One region of the Streptomyces sp. NPDC087300 genome, then DNA from elsewhere that is predicted to be linked to it. Evidence: riboswitches for the same ligand, from Rfam matches in the RefSeq annotation. Region 1 holds a riboswitch; each other region holds the start of a gene.
What was found. Region 1 has a riboswitch for cobalamin ahead of ACIO9J_RS23895 (ribonucleoside triphosphate reductase). Riboswitches for the same ligand answer to the same signal wherever they lie in the genome.
Positions count from the first base shown of each region.

Region 2: linked by a shared signal. The riboswitch ahead of ACIO9J_RS19375 (ABC transporter substrate-binding protein) and the one ahead of ACIO9J_RS23895 (ribonucleoside triphosphate reductase) in region 1 are both predicted to bind cobalamin.
Region 3: linked by a shared signal. The riboswitch ahead of ACIO9J_RS22265 (prenyltransferase/squalene oxidase repeat-containing protein) and the one ahead of ACIO9J_RS23895 (ribonucleoside triphosphate reductase) in region 1 are both predicted to bind cobalamin.

Region 1 covers NZ_JBIUYI010000005.1:797,712-804,690, reverse strand. Annotated here, with positions in the region: gene ACIO9J_RS23910 (ABC transporter ATP-binding protein) at 1-92, shown strand, start outside; gene ACIO9J_RS23905 (S26 family signal peptidase) at 101-598, shown strand; gene ACIO9J_RS23900 (anaerobic ribonucleoside-triphosphate reductase activating protein) at 588-1,202, opposite strand; gene ACIO9J_RS23895 (ribonucleoside triphosphate reductase) at 1,199-2,986, opposite strand; cobalamin riboswitch at 3,035-3,188, opposite strand; gene cobF (precorrin-6A synthase (deacetylating)) at 3,275-4,063, opposite strand; gene cpt (chloramphenicol phosphotransferase CPT) at 4,149-4,670, shown strand; gene ACIO9J_RS23880 (Bcr/CflA family efflux MFS transporter) at 4,753-6,009, opposite strand; gene ACIO9J_RS23875 (tellurite resistance TerB family protein) at 6,566-6,979, shown strand, end outside.
Region 2 covers NZ_JBIUYI010000004.1:804,527-811,505, forward strand. Annotated here, with positions in the region: gene ACIO9J_RS19360 (haloacid dehalogenase-like hydrolase) at 1-666, opposite strand, end outside; gene ACIO9J_RS19365 (helix-turn-helix domain-containing protein) at 902-1,762, shown strand; gene ACIO9J_RS19370 (VOC family protein) at 1,768-2,220, shown strand; cobalamin riboswitch at 2,228-2,414, shown strand; gene ACIO9J_RS19375 (ABC transporter substrate-binding protein) at 2,516-3,553, shown strand; gene ACIO9J_RS19380 (FecCD family ABC transporter permease) at 3,637-4,686, shown strand; gene ACIO9J_RS19385 (ABC transporter ATP-binding protein) at 4,683-5,477, shown strand; gene ACIO9J_RS19390 (phosphodiesterase) at 5,675-6,469, shown strand; gene ACIO9J_RS19395 (exonuclease domain-containing protein) at 6,476-6,979, opposite strand, start outside.
Region 3 covers NZ_JBIUYI010000005.1:441,109-448,087, forward strand. Annotated here, with positions in the region: gene ACIO9J_RS22255 (energy-coupling factor transporter transmembrane component T) at 1-245, opposite strand, end outside; gene ACIO9J_RS22260 (hypothetical protein) at 249-1,181, opposite strand; gene ACIO9J_RS22265 (prenyltransferase/squalene oxidase repeat-containing protein) at 1,178-3,853, opposite strand; cobalamin riboswitch at 4,096-4,252, opposite strand; gene ACIO9J_RS22270 (hypothetical protein) at 4,534-6,000, shown strand; gene ACIO9J_RS22275 (DUF4190 domain-containing protein) at 6,013-6,432, opposite strand; gene ACIO9J_RS22280 (LCP family protein) at 6,746-6,979, shown strand, end outside.

The sequences.
Region 1 (6,979 bases):
CGGACGGGCGCTACGCCCGGCTGTTCACCCTCCAGGCGTCGGGCTACCGCGAGGAGACGGAACCGACCGCGGTGGGGGCGATCGACCCATGAGAGGACTCGTGAGACGTACAAGGACAGGCCGGGCGCTCGGCGCGATCGCCGCTCTCGGTACGGCACTCGCCACCACCGCGCTCGCGCGTCGTGCGCTGGTCTCCGTCACCGTGCGCGGCCGGAGCATGGAGCCCGCCTACCACGACGGCGACCGCGTCCTGGTGCTGCGCCCGCACGTCCGGGCCCTCGCCGCAGGCCGGGTCATCGTCGTGGAGCGGCCTGGCGCGGGCCACCGCTGGCCTGGGCCGCCGCTGGACCCGGACGCGCGGGCCGCCGCGGTGGCCGACCGCCAGTGGATGATCAAACGCGTGGGCGCCGTCCCGGGAGACCCGACCGGCCCACCACTCCCCCGCACCGGCCCCGTGCCGCCGGGCCGTCTCCTCCTGCTCGGAGACAACCCCCATCACAGCGTCGATTCACGGCAGTTGGGCTACTTCCCCATGGACCGTGTGCTGGGAGTGGTGCTCCGCGCCCGCCCCTGGATCCCGCTTCGGGTCAGGCGCTGAGGCCGACGGGGCCGTGCCGGACCTCCTGCCGCACGTGCTTCGTGACCCCGTAACCGGCCAGCCAGTCCCGCAGCGCGGTCACGTCCCCCTCGTCGAGGAGCGCGGGGTCCACGGTGGTGCGGATCTGGTGGGGGACGCCCGAGTCGAGCAGCAGGCGCAGGCTGCGCTCGGCGGGTGTCGCGCTGTTGCGGACGCCGGTGACCCTGTCGTACGCGTCCGGGTGCGCCTTGGCGTCGAAGCCGACCCAGTCGACGAGCCCTTCGGCGAGCAGCGCGCCGAACCGGCGCGGGTAGGCGCCGCCGGTGTGCAGCCCCACCGCGTGGCCGAGCTCGCGCGCCTGCCGTGCCGCGTCGGCCAGGCCCGGTTGCAGCAGCGGCTCCCCGCCCGAGAAGACGATCCCGTCCAACAGGCTGCGGCGGCGGCCCAGATGGGCGGTCACCGTCGGCCACGGGACCTCGAAGGGCGGGCGCGCCCGCGCGTCGAGCAGCTCCGGGTTGTGGCAGTAGCCGCACCGCCACGGGCAGCCCTGGCAGAAGACGGTGGTGACCAGCTTGCCCGGCCAGTCGCAGGTGGAGAGCCGGGCCCAGCCGCCGACGCGGATCACGCCGGGACCACCGTGCGCTCCTGGAAGTGGGTGCGCTCGGCGTGCTCGCCCTTCTTGCCGATGTTGAAGGAGGAGACCGGGCGGTGGTAGCCCATGACGCGGGTCCAGACCTCGCAGTCGCCGCCGCAGGACGGGCAGTTGGCGCGCTCACCGGCGAGGTAGCCGTGCTCGGGGCAGATGGAGAAGGTGGGCGTCACCGTCAGATAGGGCAGCGAGAACCGCTCCAGAGAGCGGCGCACGAGGGTGCGGCACGCCTCGGCGGTCGAGACGCGCTCGGACATGTACAGGTGGAGGACGGTGCCGCCGGTGTACTTGGTCTGGAGTTCGTCCTGCCGCTCCAGCGCCTCGAAGGGGTCGTCGGTCCAACCGACCGGCAGCTGTGAGGAGTTCGTGTAGTACGGGTTGGTGTCGGTGCCCGCCTGGAGGATGTCGGGGAAGCGTCGGTGGTCCTCCTTCGCGAAGCGGTAGGTGGTGCCTTCGGCGGGGGTGGCCTCCAGGTTGTACAGGTGGCCGGTCCGCTCCTGGAACTCGACCATGCGCGCCCGGACGTGGTCGAGGAGGCGGACGGCGAGCGCGTGCCCCTCGGGCGTGGTGATGTCGTGGGCGTCGTGCGTGAAGTTGCGGATCATCTCGTTGACGCCGTTCACGCCGATGGTGGAGAAGTGGTTGCGCAGGGTACCCAGGTAGCGCTTGGTGTGCGGGAAGAGTCCGCCGTCGATCAGGTCCTGCACGGTGACGCGCTTGATCTCCAGGCTGTCGCGGGCGAGGCCGAGCAGCCGGTCGAGCGCGTCGTACAGGCCCTGTTCGTCGCCCGCGTGCAGGTGGCCCAGGCGCGCGCAGTTGACCGTGACGACGCCGAGGGACCCGGTCTGCTCCGCGCTGCCGAACAATCCGTTGCCGCGCTTGAGCAGTTCGGTGAGGTCCAGTTGGAGGCGGCAGCACATGGAGCGGATCATGCCGGGGTTCAGGCCGGAGTTGATGAAGTTCTGGAAGTACGGGAGCCCGTACTTCGCGGTCATCTCGAAGAGCCGCCGGGCGTTGTCGCTCTCCCAGGGGAAGTCGTCGGTGATGTTGTAGGTCGGGATCGGGAAGGTGAAGACCCGCCCCGTGGCGTCGCCCGCCGTCATGACGTCGATGTACGCGCGGTTGATCAGGTCCATCTCGTGCTGGAGCTCGCCGTAGCCGAAGTCCGCCTCCACGCCGCCGATCACCGGCACCTGCTCGCGCAGGTCCTCGGGGCAGGTCCAGTCGAAGGTGAGGTTGGTGAACGGCGTCTGGGTGCCCCAGCGCGACGGCACGTTGAGGTTGTGCACCATCTCCTGCATGCACTGGTGGACCTGCTCGTACGTCATGGAGTCGACGCGGACGAACGGCGCCATGTAGGTGTCGAAGGAGCTGAACGCCTGCGCCCCGGCCCATTCGTTCTGCAGCGTGCCGAGGAAGTTGACGATCTGTCCGACGGCGGAGGAGAAGTGGCGCGGCGGGGCGGAGTCGATCTGCCCCGGCACCCCGTTGAAGCCCTCGGCGAGGAGCGTGCGCAGGGACCAGCCCGCGCAGTAGCCGGAGAGCATGTCCAGGTCGTGTATGTGGAGGTCGCCCTCGCGGTGGGCGCGGCCCACGGCGTCCGGGTAGACCTGGTCGAGCCAGTAGTTGGCGACGACCTTGCCGGCCGTGTTCAGGATGAGTCCACCGAGCGAATAGCCCTGATTGGCGTTGGCGTTGACCCGCCAGTCACTGCGGTCCAGGTACTCGGTCACCGAGTCCACGGCGTCGATCTGCGTCACGTCAGCCCTCCCACGAGGCGTCCGGAATGTGTGCGGGGCCGCCGCGCGGTCCGCGCGGCGGCCGTCGGCAGGTATCGGGCTCGGGCCCCCGAGAGGGCCCATACCGTTGCGGGGCAGCTCCGGATTCGCACCGGATTCCCTGTTGTCCCGGCCGCGGACGCTGAAGCGCCGCTGTCGCCGAACCGACGTCCGTCACACTACATCTAGTGTTATGTCCGACATGCCGACCGAAGATGTTGGGTGACGTTGGTCCGGCGTGGGAATGACTTTGGTCCTCGCGTGACCCGCTCAGGCGTCCGTCGGCGCCACGATGCGCAGCAGATACGTGTCCATGATCCAGCCGTGCCTGGCCCGCGCCTCGGACCGCAACCGCCGGATGCGGTCCGCCACTTCCGCGAGCCGGCCCGCGACGAGCAGTTCGTCGGGCGTGCCGAGGTAGGCGCCCCAGTAGATCCACACGTCGTCCCCCTCGACCTGGGTGAACGACTCGTGCGCGTCGAGCATGACGACGATGTCCCCGTCGTCGTTCTGGCCCACGTCGGAGAGGCGGCGGGCGGGGGTGATGTGCAGCGGTCGGCCCACCTGATTCAGCGGGATGCGGTGCCGGGCGGCGAGCGTCGAGACGCTGGTGATCCCGGGCACGACCTCGACGCTCGCGGACACCGAGCCGCGCGCCTCGATGTCGTTGAGGATCCCGAGCGTGCTGTCGTACAGCGAGGGGTCGCCCCATACGAGGAAGGCGCCGGTCTCCCCCGCGCTCATCTCCTCGCGCATCAGCCGCTCGAAGAGGTCCGCGCGACGGGTCCGCCAGTCCTGGACGGCGGAGGTGTAGTCGGAGCGGTCCATGGGGCGCCGGTCCCTGCTCGGGTCCGTCACCTCCACCACCCGGTAGGGCTGCTGCCCGTGCTCCTGAAGCATGCTGTGCCGCAGGTCGGTCAGCGAGGACTTGTCCTGCCCCTTGCCGACGATGAAGAAGACGTCGGTCCTGCGGATGGCCTTCACCGCGCCCAGGGTCAGCTGGTCGGGGTCGCCCGCACCGATGCCTATGACGAGGATCTGGCGTCGTTCTGTGGTCATGGGCCGAAGTCTGGCAGGTGCGGCACGACGAAAATCTCTTCGCCCCGGCCGGTCACCGCCCTACTGTGGCGCGGTGACGACTCAGATGATCATCCTCAACGGCGGTTCCAGCTCGGGGAAGACCGGGATCGTGCGCTGCCTGCAGGACGTGCTCCCCGATCCGTGGCTGGCCTTCGGTATCGACTCGCTCATCGAGGCGCTGCCCGCGAAGACACAGGCGTCGGAGGACGGCATCGAGTTCGGCGCGGACGGCGGGGTGAGCGTCGGGACCGACTTCCGTGCGCTGGAGGCGGCCTGGATGGCGGGGCTCGTGGCGATGGCCGGGTCCGGTGCGCGGATCATCGTCGACGACGTCTTCCTGAGCGGCGCGGCGAGCCAGCAGCGGTGGCGCGACGCCGTCGGTGACACCGACGTCCTGTGGGTGGGCGTCCGGTGCGACAGCGAGGTCGCCGCGGCCCGTGAGGTCGCGCGGGGCGACCGCACCAAGGGGATGGCCGCGTCGCAGGCGCGGCTCGCGCACGAGGGCGTGGCCTACGACCTGGAGGTGGACACGACCCGCACCGAGTCCCTGACCTGCGCTCGGACCATCGCGGCGCGGGTGGCCTGACGGCCTCGGCCCGTCAGGAGCGGAATCGCCCGCCCCGGCCGACCGCCACACCGGCGGAGCGGGCCCCGCCCGGCCTCGTACGTCAGTCGGCCCTCTTGTCCCCCGCCGCCGGACGACCACGGGCCAGCATCACGAAGCCGACGAGAGCGGCGGCCGAGGCGACCGTCTGGATGACCGCCAGGGGAACCGCGCCGGAGGCGACCCCCGCGAGCGGCGACACCAGGGCGCCGACGAGGAACGAGGACGCGCCGAGGAGGGCCGACGCCGCGCCCGCCGCGTGCGCGGTGCGGTTCATGGCGAGCGCGTTGGCGTTGCCGATGAGCAGTCCGAGGCCGGCGACGGAGACGAACAGGACCGCGCAGACCGGCACGAGACCGGTGTCGCCGAACCAGCCCGCGCCCAGCGCCAGCAAACTCGCACCGGCGATGACCAGCAGTGCGAGCCCGGCGGTGACGACGGCGTGCACGGGGAACCTGCGGACCAGGACCCGGCCGTTGAGCTGGCCGACGCCGACCATGCCCACGGCGTTGAGGCCGAACAGCAGGGCGTACGTCCGCGGCGATGCCCCGTAGAGCTCCTGGAGGACGAACGGCGATGCGGCGAGGTAGGCGAAGAACGCGGCGAACGCCCCGCCCGCGGCGAGCAGACAGCCCAGGAACACGCGGTCCCTGGTGAGCGCGCCCATCTCGGCGAGGCCGAGCCCTCGACGGCGGCGTGCCGCGGGCGCCAGGGTCTCGGGCAGGCCGCGGGCGACCAGGAGGACGAGGAGCAGCCCGAGGACGGCGAGGGCGACGAAGACGCCGCGCCAGTCGGTGACGTGCAGCAGTTGGGCCCCGAAGAGCGGGGCGACGGCGGGCGCGACGCCGGAGATCAGCATGAGTGAGGAGAAGACCCGGGCGATCTCCACTCCCTCGTACAGATCGCGGACCACGGCGCGGGCGACGACCACACCGGCGGCGCCCGCCGCGCCCTGCACGAACCGCAGGCCGATCAGGAGGTCGGCGCGCGGGGCGAGGGCGCAGGCGGCGGAGGCGACGGCATAGAGGGTCATGCCGGTGAGCAGCGGGCGGCGCCGGCCAAGGCGGTCGCTGAGGGGGCCGACGACGAGCTGCCCGAGCGCCATGCCGACCAGGCACGAGGTGAGCGTGAGCTGCACGACGACGGCGGTGGTGTCGAAGGTGCCCGCGACGTCGGGCAGCGCGGGCAGATACACGTCGGAGGAGAGGGACGGCAGCGCGGTGAGGCCCGCGAGGACGAGGAAGACGAACAGGGTCCCCCGCGCGCGGGGCGGAGCCTTCGGGGCCTGGACGCCGGCCGTGTTTCGGGCAGGGCTGGACAAGGATCACTCCAGAGGGAAGGGGGAAGAGGGGTGGGTTCGGAGAGGAAGCTACTCCTGAACCCGCAGGTCAGAGGGCATGCGAAGGGATACGGGAAGCGCCGGGACGAGCGCTGCGGCGACCGCGGGACCGGGCCCGGCAGGCCACCCTGGCGAACGGCCCGTAGGCACGCAGGGGGCCCACCAGGAGCTCTTGAGGGGCACTTTTCCGGCACCCAGAAGGTGACTTCTCGGCTTGCCGGTACGCAGGAGGTGGCTTCTCCGCTTGCCGGTACGCAGGAGGTGGCTTCTCCGCTTGCCGGTACGCAGGAGGTGGCTTCTCGGCACGCACGAGGTAGCTTCTCGCTTCCCGGCACGCAGGAGGCGCTTTCTCGGCTTCGGCGACGCCCCTCGCGCCCGCCCCGCACCCGGCCGCCACCCAGCCCTGACCGTCACGCGGACACCGGCCTCCAACAACCCCCGCCGCCCTGGAACTTCGCGGCAGGTAAAGGCGTTGCCAAGAAGACGCGCGGATCGCCGCGCGGACGCAGGTACGACACGGGTAGCCGAGGTGGCACGGATGGCGATGTGGGACAAGCTCAAGGACCAGGCCAAGGGTCTTCAGCAGTCGCAGGGGGGACGGAGCTCCGGCGGGCACGGCACGACGCGCGGTTCGGGGTCGGGCGGCGGATCGAAAACCCAGCTCGTGGGCATGCTCAAGTCCCAGCTCACCTCCCTGAAGACGGAGCTCAAGAGCGGTGCCTACCGCGACGCGAGCATGGCGATGTGCGCCCTGGTGGCGGCCGCCGACGGATCGGTCGACCCGGCCGAGCGCCAGCACGTGGAGTCCCTGATCGTGCAGAACGACGTGTTGCAGAACTTCCCGCCGGAGCAGCTGCGCCAGCGTTTCAACAAGCACGTCGACCAGTTGACGGCCAACTTCCAGCACGGCAAGACGGAGGCAATGCAGGAGATCGCCAAGGCCGCGAAGAAG
Region 2 (6,979 bases), on a different contig from region 1:
GTCCTCGCTGGCCGCGCTGACCACGTACACCTCGATGCCGTGCGCCTGAAGCGTCTTGTAGAGCTGCTGCATGCCGCGCGAGAATTCCGGCGGCTTCACCTCGGTCTTGGTGACCTTCCCGTCCTCGTAGTACTCGGCGGGGATCGGCTTCTTGTACGCCAGGAGCTCGTCGACGTACCCCTTGAGCTCCTTCAGCGTGAAGCCGGAGAAGATCTGCGCGGCCCAGGGGTAGCAGACCTGGTCGTCCACCTCGCACAGCCGGTTGTAGTAGCTGTAGAGGCTCTCCTTGTGCCCGGCCTTGTCCTTGAAGGGGATGATCTTCAGGGACGGGTCCATCGTCTTGCGGGTCAGGACGCCCTTCATCTCCAGGAAGGGGAGCAGGGACTCCTCCAGGTCGTTGCGGTACGTCGTGTTGTCCGCGTCGAAGACGGCGTACGCGCCCTTGTGGTCGTTCTTCGCGATGACCTTGCCGAGCTTCTTCGCCACCGGCTTCGGCCAGTGCGTGAGCTCGCCGGCCGCGCCCTTCGCGGCCTTCGCCGTCTGCGCGGCGGAGCCCGCCGCGTTCGCCTCGGAGGTCGGCCAGAGCGCGCTGCCCGCGAGGACGGCGGCGGCGAGCGCCCCCAGAGCGCCGATGAGGGCGGGCTTGTTCTTTGCTCGTACTGCCATGTCTGCGGTGTCCTGCCGTTCCTGAGAGCGGTGTGCGGCCCCGTCCGGAGCGGCGCGCAATGCTATGGGGCGGCGCGGTCATTTCCCATGATCGAAGTCACCGTGCACGAGGGGCATGGAGCGGGTGAACACGGGTAGCCGCAGCGGGCGCCGGGAGCGCCGCGGTCCCGGTCGCGGAGGTCGTCGCCGGGGCCGTCGCCGAGTCCGTGTCAGTGGTCCCGCGCATACTGGGCGCATGGGCTCCCACGAGTTCGTCAGGGCCGTTCCCCGGCTCGACGGCATGGTCGTCTCGGCGGTCGGCTACCGCAGCGCCGGACAGCGTCCCGGGCTGCACCGGGGCCTGCCCTCGCCGTATCTGACCGTGATCTTCTCCCTCGAAGGCCCCATCGCCACCGGCAGCACACCCGGGCAGGCGACCGGCGGGGACGCGGTGCGCACCGACATCGTCCTGGGCGGCCTGCACCAGAGCCCGGCCTACGTGGTGCAGCCCGAGCACGAGGCGGGCATCCAGCTCGCCGTGCACCCCCTGGCCGCCCGCGCGCTGCTCGGTCTGCCCGCCGCCGGGCTCATGGGAGAGCTCGTCACCAGCGGCACGGACGTCCTCGGCGGCCGGGCCGCCGAGGTCCGCGAGCGGCTGTGTGCCCTCGACCGCTGGCCGGACCGCTTCGCCCTCCTCGCCGACTATCTGCGGCGGCGCGTGGCGGCCGCCGACCGGGCGGACCCGGTGCGCCCCGAGGTCGCCGAGGCCTGGGCGTGGCTGGCCAGGCACCGGGGCGCGGGCACGGTCGGCGGCCTGTCCCGGCACGTCGCGCTCAGCGAGCGCCGCCTCACCGCGGTGTTCCGCGCCGAGACCGGGCTGAGCCCCAAGCAGGCCGCGCGCCTGATGCGCTTCCAGCACGCGCGGACCGCGGTGGTCCGCTCCGTCACGGCGGGCGGGGGCCCCGACCTGGCCAGGATCGCGGCCGACACCGGCTACTACGACCATTCGCACCTGGTCCGCGACTTCCGGCAGTACACGGGGGCGAGCCCGACCCGCTGGCTGGCCGAAGAGTGCCGGAATATCCAAGCCGGGGCGCACGGTCCGGGCGAAGACTGAGGCCCATGAACACCACACCGGACACCACACCCGACACCACGACTGAAGCGGCCCCCGCCCCGACCGTCTGGGCGGGCCTCCAGGCAGAGGACGCCCCCGCCCTGATCGACTTCCTCGTCGGCACCGTCGGCTTCCTGCGCACCGCCGTCTACGAGGACGGCGACCGCGTCGCCCACGCCCAGCTCGACTGGCCCGAGGGCGGCGGCGTCATGCTCGGTTCGTACGACCCGTCGGCGCCCGAAGGCACCTGCGGAAAGCCCGGCACCTCCGGCGCCTACGTGGTCACGGACCGGGTCGACGAGCTGTACGCCACACTCACCGCGGCGGGCGTGCGGATCACCACGGAGATCGAGGACAAACCGTACGGAAGCCGGGAGTTCGGCATCCTCGACCCGGAGGGGAACCGCTGGTCGTTCGGGACCTACCGGGGCGAGCCGAGGCCCCGGCCGACGTCCTGAGCAGGCGTGATAACTTGCGCAAGCCAGTCAAACCCACACCTGGGCCAGGGAATCCGGTGCGAATCCGGAACTGACGCGCAGCGGTGAGGGGGACGGGCGGGGCCACGGCCACTGGGCGTCCACGGACGCCCGGGAAGGCGCCCCGCCCGGCCGATCCCCGAGTCCGAAGACCTGCTGGCGCCTCCGCCCGCGCACCGTGCGGCGGAGGGCGTGACGCAGGCCAGGCTCCGCGCATGAGCCGTGAGACTCAAGGGATCGTGTGTCCTCCACAGCCCGTACCCGTACCCGTATACGTATGTCCGCCGCTATACGTATGTCCGCCGCGCTCTGCGCCGGAGCGCTCGCGCTGACCGCGTGCGGGGGCGGCTCCGCGGAGAAGACCAGCAAGAGCGCGGGGGAGCAGGCGGCGGGCTATCCGGTCGCGGTCACCTCCTGCGGCAAGAAAGCCGAGGTCAAGGCGCCGCCGCAGCGGGCCGTCTCCCTCGACCAGGGCTCCACGGAGATCCTGCTCTCGCTCGGCCTCGCCGACCGCATGGCGGGCACCGGCACCTGGACCGACCCGGTCCTGAAGAACCTGGCGAAGGAGAACGCGAAGGTGGAGCGGCTCGCCGACCGCTACCCCTCCCTGGAGAAGGTCCTCGCCCAGGAGCCGGACTTCGTCAGCGCCTCCTTCCTGTACACGGTCGGCAAGGGCGGTGTCGCCGACCGCGCCAAGTTCACCGAGCTGGGCGTACCGGTCTACGTCTCGCCGACCGACTGCGCGGGCAAGGACAACGACGGCGGCGGCGACGGCAAGCGCGTCAAGACCCTCACCATGGACACCGTCTACGGCGAGATCCGCGACCTCGCGAAGGTGTTCGGCGTCGAGAAGCGCGGCGAGAAGCTGGTCGCGGGGCTCAAGGGCCGCGTCGCGAAGGCCACCGACGACATCGACGCGTCGGACGCGAAGCTCCTCTACTGGTTCGCCAACTCCGACGCCCCCTACATGGCGGGCTGCTGCGGCGCCCCCGGCATCATCACGCGCGAGCTCGGCGCGAAGAACGTCTTCGACGACACCCGCGAGGAATGGCCCCAGATCAACTGGGAGACCGTCGCCGACCGCGACCCCGACGTCCTCGTCATCGGCGACCTCACCCGCAAGTCGCAGTCGGCGGAGAGCGCCGCTGCGAAGATCAAGTTCCTGGAGTCGAACCCGGCGACCAAGAACCTGACCGCCGTGAAGAAGAAGCGCTACGTACTCCTCAGCGGCCAGGCCATGAACCCGACGGTCCGTACGGTCGACGGGATCGAGCAAGTGGCGGCGGGGCTGCGGAAGTTCGGCCTCGCGAAGTGACCCGGGGGACCTCGCCGGTGACGCCGGACGGGACGGCACCCGCGACGCCGGACGGGACGGCACCCGCGGAGGCGGACGCGGACATGGTCGAGGTCGCGGTCGCGTCCACCTCCGTGGGCGCCCCGGTGCGGCAGGCGCTGCTGTGGCTCGCCGGGGTCGCGGCCCTCGTCCTCTCCGTGGCGGTGGCCGTCACCATCGGGCCCGCGGACATCTCCGTGCCCGACGTGTGGTCGGCCCTCGCCGCGCACCTCGGCGGGGGAGAGGCGCGGCTCACCCCGATCAGGGACGGCATCGTCTGGAACCTGCGGATGCCGCGCACCCTGCTCGCCGCGGTCTGCGGCGCCGGACTCGCGGTCTGCGGCGCGGTCATGCAGTCCCTGCTCCGCAACCCCCTCGCCGACCCGTTCGTGCTCGGGGTCTCCTCCGGCGCGTCCACCGGAGCGGTCGCGGTCGTCGTGCTCGGCGTGGGCGGGGGAGTCCTTTCGGTCTCGGCCGGTGCCTTCATCGGGGCGCTCTGTTCGTTCGCCCTGGTCCTGATCCTGAGTCACACGCTGGGCGGCACGACGGACCGCGTGGTCCTCTCCGGCGTCGCGGCGATGCAGCTGTTCTCCGCGCTGACCTCCTTCTTCGTCCTCACCGCCGCGGACGCGGAGACCACCCGCGGCGTGCTGTTCTGGCTGCTCGGCTCGCTCAGCGGGGTCGGCTGGACGGACGTGTGGCTGTGCGCGGCGGTGCTCGCGGCGGCGCTGTTCATCTGCCTCTCGCACGCCCGCACCCTGGACGCCTTCGCCTTCGGCCAGGAGGCGGCGGCCGCGCTCGGCGTCCGCGTCGCCCGCACCCGCCTGGTCCTGCTCTGCACGACGGCGCTCCTGACCGCGGTGCTGGTGAGCTCCGCGGGCGCCATCGGCTTCGTCGGCCTGGTCCTGCCGCACGCGGCCCGCGCGCTCGTCGGCTCGGGCCACGCCCGCCTCCTCCCGGTCACGGCGCTGGCCGGCGCGGTCTTCCTCGTCTGGGTGGACACCCTGGCCCGCACGGTCCTGGATCCGCAGGAGGTCCCGGTGGGCGTGGTGACGTCGCTGATCGGCGTACCGGCGTTCGTGGTCGTGCTGTACCGGACGAGGAGGGTGACGTGACGTACGCGTACGAGGGGGCGGCGGGTCTGCGCGCCGAGCGCGTGTCCCGGGAGGCGGGCGGGCGCCTGGTCGTCGACGGCGTGAGCCTCGCCCCGCCGACCGGCGCCACGGTGGGCCTCCTCGGCCCGAACGGCTCCGGCAAGTCCACGCTCCTGCGCATCCTGGCGGGCGTCCTCGCCCCGGCCTCCGGAGTGGTCACCCTGGACGGCCGTGCGCTGGCCGACACGGGCCGCCGCGCCGTGGCGCGCAGGATCGCCGTGGTCGAGCAACACACCGACACACAGGTCGAGTTGACGGTCGCGGACGTCGTACGCCTGGGACGCATCCCGCACCGCCGCGCCTGGTCGGCGCCGACGGCCGGAGACGAACGCGCCGTCCGCGACGCCCTGACCCGCACGGGCCTGGCCTCCCGCGCGGCCCAGTCCTGGCACACCCTGTCCGGCGGCGAACGCCAGCGCGTCCAGATAGCCCGCGCACTCGCCCAGGAACCCCGCGAACTCCTCCTGGACGAACCCACCAACCACCTGGACATCCAGCACCAGCTCGACCTGCTCTCACTGGTCGCCGACCTCCCCGTCACCAGCGTCATCGCGCTGCACGACCTCAACCTGGCGTCGATGTTCTGCGACCGGCTCCTGATCCTGAGGGAGGGCAGGGCATACGCGACGGGCACGCCCGCAGAGGTGATCACGGAGGAGCTGATCGCGGAGGTGTACGGGGTGCGGGCGGTGGTGACGCCGGGGAGTGCGGAGGGGGATGAGCGGCCTTCGGTGAGGTTCTTGCGGGGGTGAGGCGGGAGGGGGGCTTCCGGGGTGGGCGCCTTGCGGGCCGGGTGCCTTGTGGGTCGCGCCCCCCGTTGCGGGGTGGGCGCCTTGCGGGCCACGCCCGTTCCGAACCAGGCGCCTTCCGAACCACGCCCCTGCCCGACCAGGCCAACCGCACGCGGTTGGCCCTTCACTCGCCGCGCCGCGCCTTCTAAGTTCACGTCATGCCAGTCATTGCCCACGTGAGCGACATCCACATCGACACCGGCGCCGACGACGCCGGTCGCAGCATCGGCCGGACCCGGGCGGTCATGGACCACCTGAACGGACTCCCGTACGACCTGGACGCGGTCGTCGTCACCGGTGACATCGCCGACCACGGCACGCCCGCCGAGTACGCGGCCGCGCGTGAACTCCTCGCCTCTCGGCACCCGTTGCTGATCTGTCCCGGCAACCACGACGAGCGCACCGCCTTCCGCGCGCACCTCCTCGGCGAGACGCCCGCGCCGGGCCCGGTCAACCAGTCCTACGTGACGGACGACTTCACCCTCGCCCTGTGCGACACCTCGGTCCCCGGCGCGCACCACGGCCGCCTCGACGACGAGACCCTGGACTGGCTGTCGGCCCTCCTCGACGGCACCCCGTCCGACCGGCCCGTCCTGATCGCCTTCCACCACCCGCCGGTCCCGCTGCACACGCCGTACATCGACGGCATCCGCCAGCGCGACGAGCACCGGCTGGCCGCCCTGACCGCCCGGCACCCGAACGTGACCGCGTTCCTCGCGGGCCACGCCCACACCCCCGCGGCGACGACCTTCGCGAACCGTCCGCTCCTGGTGGCCCCCGGCGTGGTCTCCACCCTGCGCCTGCCCTGGGAGCCGCAGACGGACCCCTCCCACCACGTCCACCGGGACCTCCCGCCGGCGCTCGCGTTCCACGTCCTGGACGAGGAGGCGCGCCTGACGACGCACTTCCGCACGGTGCCGCTGCCGCTGCCGACGAGGCCCCCTGGCCTATAGACAGCCCTATGGACAGCCCACGGGCAACTCGGCCCCGCCCGCGCGCAGATGCCGGAGCGCCGCGGCGAAGGAATGGCAGTCGAAGAGGGCGGAATGCTCCTGCCCGGAGTCCGGCCGGGGCAGCCCGAGGACCTTCCACAGACTGCCGACGTTCGCCGCGGCGGTGGCCGGCGCCAAGGCGTTCAGCCACGGCCTGACATTGAGGAACGCGGCGTCGAGAAAGCTGTTCCGATGCTCTTCGCCGCGGGCCCGCACCCACCCCAGATTCTCCCCGAGGACGACCATGTCGTTGCCGTAGGAGAGCACGGTCTGCCCCTTGCAGAACCCCAGGAAGTCCCCGAGTGCCTCGGCCGGGGCGAGCCCAGCCCGGTCGACCTCGTCCTGTCCGATGCCGGTGAGCCCGGTGAAGTACGGGGACAGCACGGGGTTGACCACGGGACGCACCAGCGCCTCGTACTCCTCGACGACCCCGAGGTCCCCGTCCAGCCGCAGCGCCCCGATCTGCACGAT
Region 3 (6,979 bases), 360 kb from region 1:
AGCGCCAGATACAGGTAGTACTTGAAGCCGCGCGCCCAGGGCGCCTCGGTGCGGCGCACGCTGATCACATAGCCGAGGACCGCGAGCACGAGAAGGAGAAGCAGTGGGTTGTTGGTCCTGCTGACCGCGGTCGCCAGGGCCAGCGCCCACACCCACCACGCCAGCGGGTGCAGGGTGCGCGGCAGGCGCCGCCCGCCCGCCTCCCGCGGCGCGGCGGCGACCGCGGGGGCCGTACGCTCGCGCACCGGCTACTCCGTACGGCGGCGGCGCCTGGCCGTGTACACGGCCGCACCCCCGATGAGCAGGACGAGCGCGCCGGTCACGGCGGCCGGTGCGTACGAGCCCGCGTCGTGCGCCGCGTCGGCGGCCGGTGCCGCGTCGACGACCTCGGTGGACGGCTTCGGCGCGGCCTGCGCCCCGGCGGACGCGGAGGCCGACGGGGTGGGCGAGGCGGAGTCGGAGGGCGAGGGGGAAGGGGAGCGGGACGGCTTCGGCGGCTTGCTGCGCTCGGGGCGCGGCGGCGCGGGCTTCTCCTGGACGGGCCGTTCCGGCGCGGGTCCGGTGTCGACGTCGGGCGGCAGCGGCGCGGACGTCTTGTTCTCGTACGGGGCGCGGGCCTTGCCGCCGGTGGGCCGGGCGTTGCGGGCGCGCAGCTGGTCAGGGCTGACGGTGGGGCGGCCCTCGGTGCCCTCGATGTTCGTGCCGCCGAAGATCCACAGGTCGACGCTGCCCGGCCGAGGCTTGTAGAGCATGGCGCCCAACTGGCTGTACTCCCAGGTGTTCTCGCCCGGGTCGGCGTGCCAGTACGACCAGTACGCGGAGGCGGGCGGCGTCAGGACGCAGTCGTCCTGCGCGGCCGTCGGGAACTGCTTGCCGCCCTTGTAGCCGCTGTAGCCGATCCGGCAGATGAACGCGGGGCCGTCGTGGCCGGTGCCCGTGGTGCGCCAGCCGCCCTGGTTGAGCAGTTCGTAGCCGGTGGTCGGGGTGCTGCCGCAGGAGCGCAGGATCGGCCCGCCCCAGTCGCTGAAGTCGACCGCGAGCACGGCGCCCGAGCTGGTGGTGCACCGCCCCATGGGCTGGGGAGCGGCACCGGCGGGGGCGGCCGTCGCGGTGAGGGCCGCGGCGGTCAGGGTCAGGGCGCAGGCCGCGCTCGCGAGGGTGCGCAGGACGCGGGGGATCACTGGTGGCCTCCTGTGGTGGCGCTGCGGCGGCGGGCGACGACGACCGTGCGCCACCCGGCGAGGCACAGGGCGACGGCGGCCAGCGCGACTCCCGCCAGTTGAGCGCCGGTCGAAGCGAGCGCGCCGTCGGGCGAGGGGCCGCCGGCCGAGGGATCGCCGGGTCCGTCCTCGCCGGGCGTGACGATGTCGGGCGTCGCACCGCCGGACGGTCCGCCGGCGGAGGGGCCGCCGTCGCCGGGCGGCTGGGGCGTCGTGCCGTCCAGGTCCCTGGCGAGCGTGCCGAACGAGGTGCCGACCGCCCCGCCCAGGCCCTGGGTGGAGGCGCGCACGTCCGAGCCGCGCTGGCCGCCCGCCGCGACGTTCAGGCCGCCGTCCGCGTTCTGCTGTCCGGCGAGGAACTTGCGGGCCTTCTTGATCTCGTCGCCGTACTTCGCCGCGTCCAGGGAGAGCCCCTGCACCGCGAGGGCCGCCGAGTTGACGGAGTTGCCCGAAGCGCCGGGGAAGCCGCCGCCGGGAAGCTGCTTGGTGGCGATCCAGGCGAGCGCCTTGTCGACCGCCTTCTCGGACGCGGCGTCCTGCACCAGGTCGAGGGCCATGGCGGCCATCGCGGTGGAGTCCACCTCGGAGTCGCCGGTCGAGGGAATGAGGCTGGGCCAGGCGCCGGAGGAGTGCTGAAGACCGCGCAGATACGCGACGGGTGCGGCCGCCGACGCCTTCTCACCGGCCCGCAGTTGGGCGATGACGCCGAGGGACTGCGAGAACACCGAAGGGGCGTACGTGTACGCGCCCTTGGCGGGGCAGCTGCGGTCCGGAGCCCGGCTCGGCGCCTCGCACACCGCCTTGTCGAGCGCCGCGATCAGGTCCTGGCCCGCGAACTTCCGCGGATCGCGGCCGACGGTCTGCGCGAGCACCGCCACCTTGCCGAGCGAGCCGCCCGCGGCGTGCGAAGTGCCCACGCCCGTCCAGTCGTTGACGGAACGGCCCGGTGTCGAGCCGTCCTTGCCCCGGCCGTCGAGGAAGTCGACGATGCCGCGCAGCGCCTCGTCGTCGTGCCCTGTGGCCGCGAGGGCGTAGCCGCCGTCGATGGTCAGGCCGTAGTCGGCGAACCCGGTCCCCGCGACGTTCTCGTAGTAGTGACCCTTCTTGAGGCGGGACGCCGCGGTGAGGTACGCGGTGCCCTTCTTCAGGTCGGGGCCTTCCCCGGGCTGCCAGGGCGGGTTCGGGCCGCCGGTCGGCGGGTCGGTCGGGTCGGTCGGGTCCGTCGGGTCGGTCGTCGGCGGCCGCGTCGGGTCCTTCGCCGTGAGCGCCGCCAGGCTGGTGCGCGCTCCGGCGACGACGGCGGCCCAGGTGGGATAGAGCTCCGGATCGCTCGCGCCCTGATCGAAGCCGAAGCCGCCGGACTTCGTCTGCTGCCGGGAGAGCCAGGACACCGCGGCGTCCGCGCGCACCGTGTCGCCGAGCAGCCGCAGGGCCTGGGCGGACTTGGCGGTGGCGTTCACGTCGCCTTCGGTCACCCCCGCGTACGCGCCGAAGGCCCCGCTGGGCAGCTGGGCGGCGCGCAGGCTCTTGCGGGCCTTGGCCACCACGTCGGAGTGGCCGCCCGCCTGCTGGAGGGCGATGATCGCGTACGGGGTGGTGGCGGGGTCGCTGTAGGTGCAGGTGTCGCCGTCCCGGATCAGCGTCGGGCTGAAGCCGCCGTCCTTGCACAGGTGGGCGGCGACCCGGGTGACGGCGTCGGCGGGGATCCTGCGGCCCGCGCGGTGCAGCGCGAGCACGGCGAGGGCCTGGGTCTCCACGTCGCCCACACCGGGGAAGTCGCCCTTGCCGACGCAGTCGGAGGTGCCCCCGGAGGTGCACACGCTCTTGCCGAGGTCGCCCACGAGGTTGTGCCCGCCGAAGGAGTGCGGGTCGCCCCCGGTGCTCTCGGCGAGCAGCGCGAGCAGGGCCGCGCCCGCCGGGTCGGGGGCCTTGTCGGTGCCCCGCGGATAGGCGAACTCCTCGGTGCGCGCTGCCAGATAGGCGCGTGTCCTGTTCAGGGTGTCGCTCTTGCCGCCGGACGCGGCGAGCGCGAGTGCGGTGTGCGCCGTCTGGTACAGGTTGGCGCCCTCCGGGCCTTCCGCACCCTCGTCACGGACGTGGTCGCCGTCGGTGAGGCGGCTCCTGAGCCAGGCGTCCGCCGCCTTGAGGTCCACCTCGCCGGGCTCGACGTCGGGCGGGTTGTCGCCGGGGTCGGTCCCGCCGCCCGCCCGGACCTGGGCGGGCGTGAACGAGGGTCCTCCGCTGGTGCCGTCCGGGTCCGTCGCGCCGAACACCCAGGCCTCCACCGACCCGTTCTTCGGCCGCTGGCTCATCGCGCCGAGCGGGCTGTACGTCCAGTAGTCCTGGCCGCGCGGCGCGATCCAGTACGACCAGTAGGCGGAGGCGGGCGGCGTCAGCTTGCACGCCTCCTGGGCCGGGGCGGGGTAGCGCTTGCCGGAGTCGAAGTCCGCGTGGCCGAGGCGGCAGATGAAGGCGGGGCCGTCGTGCTCGGTCCCCGTGGTGCTGAAACCGGCCTCGTGCAGCAGGTCGTAGCCGGTGGTCGGGGTGGCGTCGCAGCCGCGGACGACACCGCCGCCCCAGTCGCCGAAGTCCACCGCGACGACCGCGCCCTTGGTGGCCGTGCACTTCGCCATCGGATCGGCGGCCGCGGGGGTGGCGCGGCCGATGAGCAGTGTCCCGCCGCCCACCGCCACGGCGGCCGCACACAGCAGCGACACGCATCTCGCGCGCACGCCCCGGCCCGGACTCCCGGCTCTCTGCCCCACCACTGCCCCCCTGGGCCTCGGCCGTGGCGGGGTTCATGTGATCAGCCGGTCCGAGGGCCGAAGCCCGCGTCGGGAACCGTCCGTACCACACCGTAGTCCGCGACGGCGTCAGTCGTTTCGTGCCTCGGTCCAGGTAATCCGGCTCGCCCGCCGGGCACTTGAGGTGCTCGGCGAACCTACGGTTGCGGGTCAGCGCCGGACTTCGACCGGCTTCCCCTGGTAACTGAGTTCAGATTCGGGCGAATTAGAGCACAGTTGCGAATGAGGTGACAAGGGTGTGCGGGACCTGTGAGGTTCGAGTAACCTCCCGTGCTGCCGAGCGGGGGAATCTGGTGGGAGTCCAGAGCTGACGCGCAGCGGTGTGGACCGGCCGGGGGGCCGGGACGAGCCCGAATGCCCGACCGGCCCTGCAATCAAGGACGTCGCATCACGCGCTCGGGCGACGGCCACGTGTCGTCCCCGCCCGCTCCCTCGTACGCCGTGCGTACGCGGGACGCGTCGGTGACGGATGTGCGGCCGACGCCCCCTCTTCCCGGGAGCACCCCGCCATGAACTCCACGCACTCCGCCCTGACTTCCGCCTGCTCCGCCGTGCCCACCGCACGCCCCGCCACGACCTCCGCGGCCCGCCGCGCCCTGCTGTCCGTGCCCGCCGCGCTCACGGCGCTCGCCCTGACGGCGGTGCCCGCCGCGGCGACGGCCTCGCCCGGCCAGATAGCCACCTCCAAGACCAACGGCGTGACCTATCTCAGATCCCTCCAGGGAGCCGACGGCTCCTACGCGGGCGCGGGCCTGTCCAACGAGTGGGCGTTCTCCGCCCTCGCCGCCGCGGGCACCGCCGCCGTCGACGTCACGCCGAACGGCGACACCACGAAGAACGCCCGTACCGTCTACCGGGCCCACCTGGCCGACCCGGCCTGGCCCGGCAGCTCGCCGGTGGTCACCGACTTCGAGCGCGGCATCATCAACGCCTACTCCGCGGGGATCGACCCGGCCCGGGTCTCCGCGAGCCGCAACCTGATCGCCGACACCTACGCGTACTGGCAGAACTCCGCGCCGGGCTACTGGGGTTCGCCCGCCAACTTCAACGGCACGGTCTTCGCGCTGCTCGCGCTCGCGGGGGCCAAGACGCCGTCCGGCGCCCAGCGCGTCCCCCAGGCCCTGCTCGACCGCTCCGTCGGTACGGTGCGGGCCAACCAGCACGATGACGGCGGGTGGAACTTCAGCAAGGCCGAGGGCGACCCCGACGCGCTGGCCAAGCCCAGCGACATCGACATGACCGGCGCCGCCATGGCCTCCCTGTGCGTGTCCGGGGTGCCCGCCACCGACCCGGCCGTCACCAAGGCCAAGGGCTTCCTCAAGTCGAAGCTCATCAACAACTCCGGTGCCTTCGACGCGATGTTCGGCGCGAACACGGACTCCAACGGCTGGGCGGTCTCCGGCCTCAACGCCTGCGGCATCAACCCGCAGACCGGAGACTTCCTCACCCGGGCGGGCAAGACCCCGGTGGACTTCCTGATCGCCCAGCAGTTCAAGCCGGGCGGCGGCTTCAAGTACCTGCCCACCGACACCGTGCCCTCCGCGTACGCCTCGATCGACGGCCTGCGCGCGGTCGCGGGCGGCGGCTTCGCGACGGCGCCGCCGACGCCGGCCACCGCGGGCGCCCCGCGCTGGACGGCCACCGACGCCTTCACCCCCGGCACCCGCACCAGCCTCGCCCTGACGGTCGACGACGGCACCGCGCTGAAGGTCTGCTCCGTCGCCTTCACGCCGGACGCCACGACCACGACGCTCGGTGCCGTCCTCGACGCGGCGGGGGCCTCCGCCACCCCCGCGGGCTGTGTCACGGGGCTCACCCCGAGCAGCGGCGCGGGCGCTGTCACATCCCTGAACGGCAAGACGAACAACGGCAGTTCGCAGTGGCGGTCGAGCGTCGACGGTGCGGCGTCCGGCGCGGCGAGCCGTGCCACGGTGATCGGCGCGGGCGACACGATCGCGCTGCGCTACGGAGGCTGACGGCCCGCGCGGTCAGGAGCCGTCCGAGAGGACCGCGAGTCCGGCGATAAGCCCGACGAAGGCGAGCACCGCCACCGCGCAGACCAGCAGCACCAGCCAGCCGGTCAGGATCCCGGCGAGGGCGAGCCCGCGGCCCTCGCCGGCGAGACGGCGGCCCCGGAAGCGGGCGACGTGGCCCGTGGGGATGGCGACGAGGGCGGACAGGGCGGCCAGGGTGAGGAAGACGCCGGGGTTGATCCAGGCGATGCCGGTGGCGAAGTTGCCGAGGAGGGCGACACCGCCGAGGGCGAAGAAGCCGCTGACCCGCGCGGTGCGGTTGCGGCCGCCGAGAGGCCGTTCGGCGGCCTGACCCGGATTGCCCTGAAGGCCTTCGCCCCGTGCCCCGTTGTCCCGTGCCCGCTCGTCCCGCGTGCGCACTGGCACACCTTTCACTGCCGCTCCTTCAGGTTCCCCAGGTAAGTTGCCCACAGCTTGCTCCTGGTGATTTTCGCCGAAGAGGGATGCTACGCGGCTCCGGATCACTTAGTTCTACAAGACTGTAGAGTTCCGGCATTCGACTCGATCGGGTGATCTGTGATGCCGTGCGACAGTCGTGTGACGGGCGAGATCTGGAGGTTCGCGGGTGGGTGGGACGGGCGCACGTAGGCGTGGTCAGGGTCGGGGCGGTACGGGGGGCGGTGCGCGGCGCGGTGCGCGCGGTGCCGCCAAAGGGCGCTCCACCCGGCTGACGCGGCGGGGACGGATCCTGTTCTGGGTCGCGGGGACCTTCTCCGTCCTGATCCTCGCGGTGGCCGGGATCGGCGCGTGGATATACACGGATCTCGACAACAACATCAACGCCGCGGACGTCGACAACAAGCTCGGCGGCGACCGTCCCGAGAACCTCAGCCCTGGTTCGAAGAACATCCTGGTCGTCGGATCGGACAGCCGTGACGGCGCCAACGCCAAGTACGGCAAGGACCTGACGACCATGCAGTCG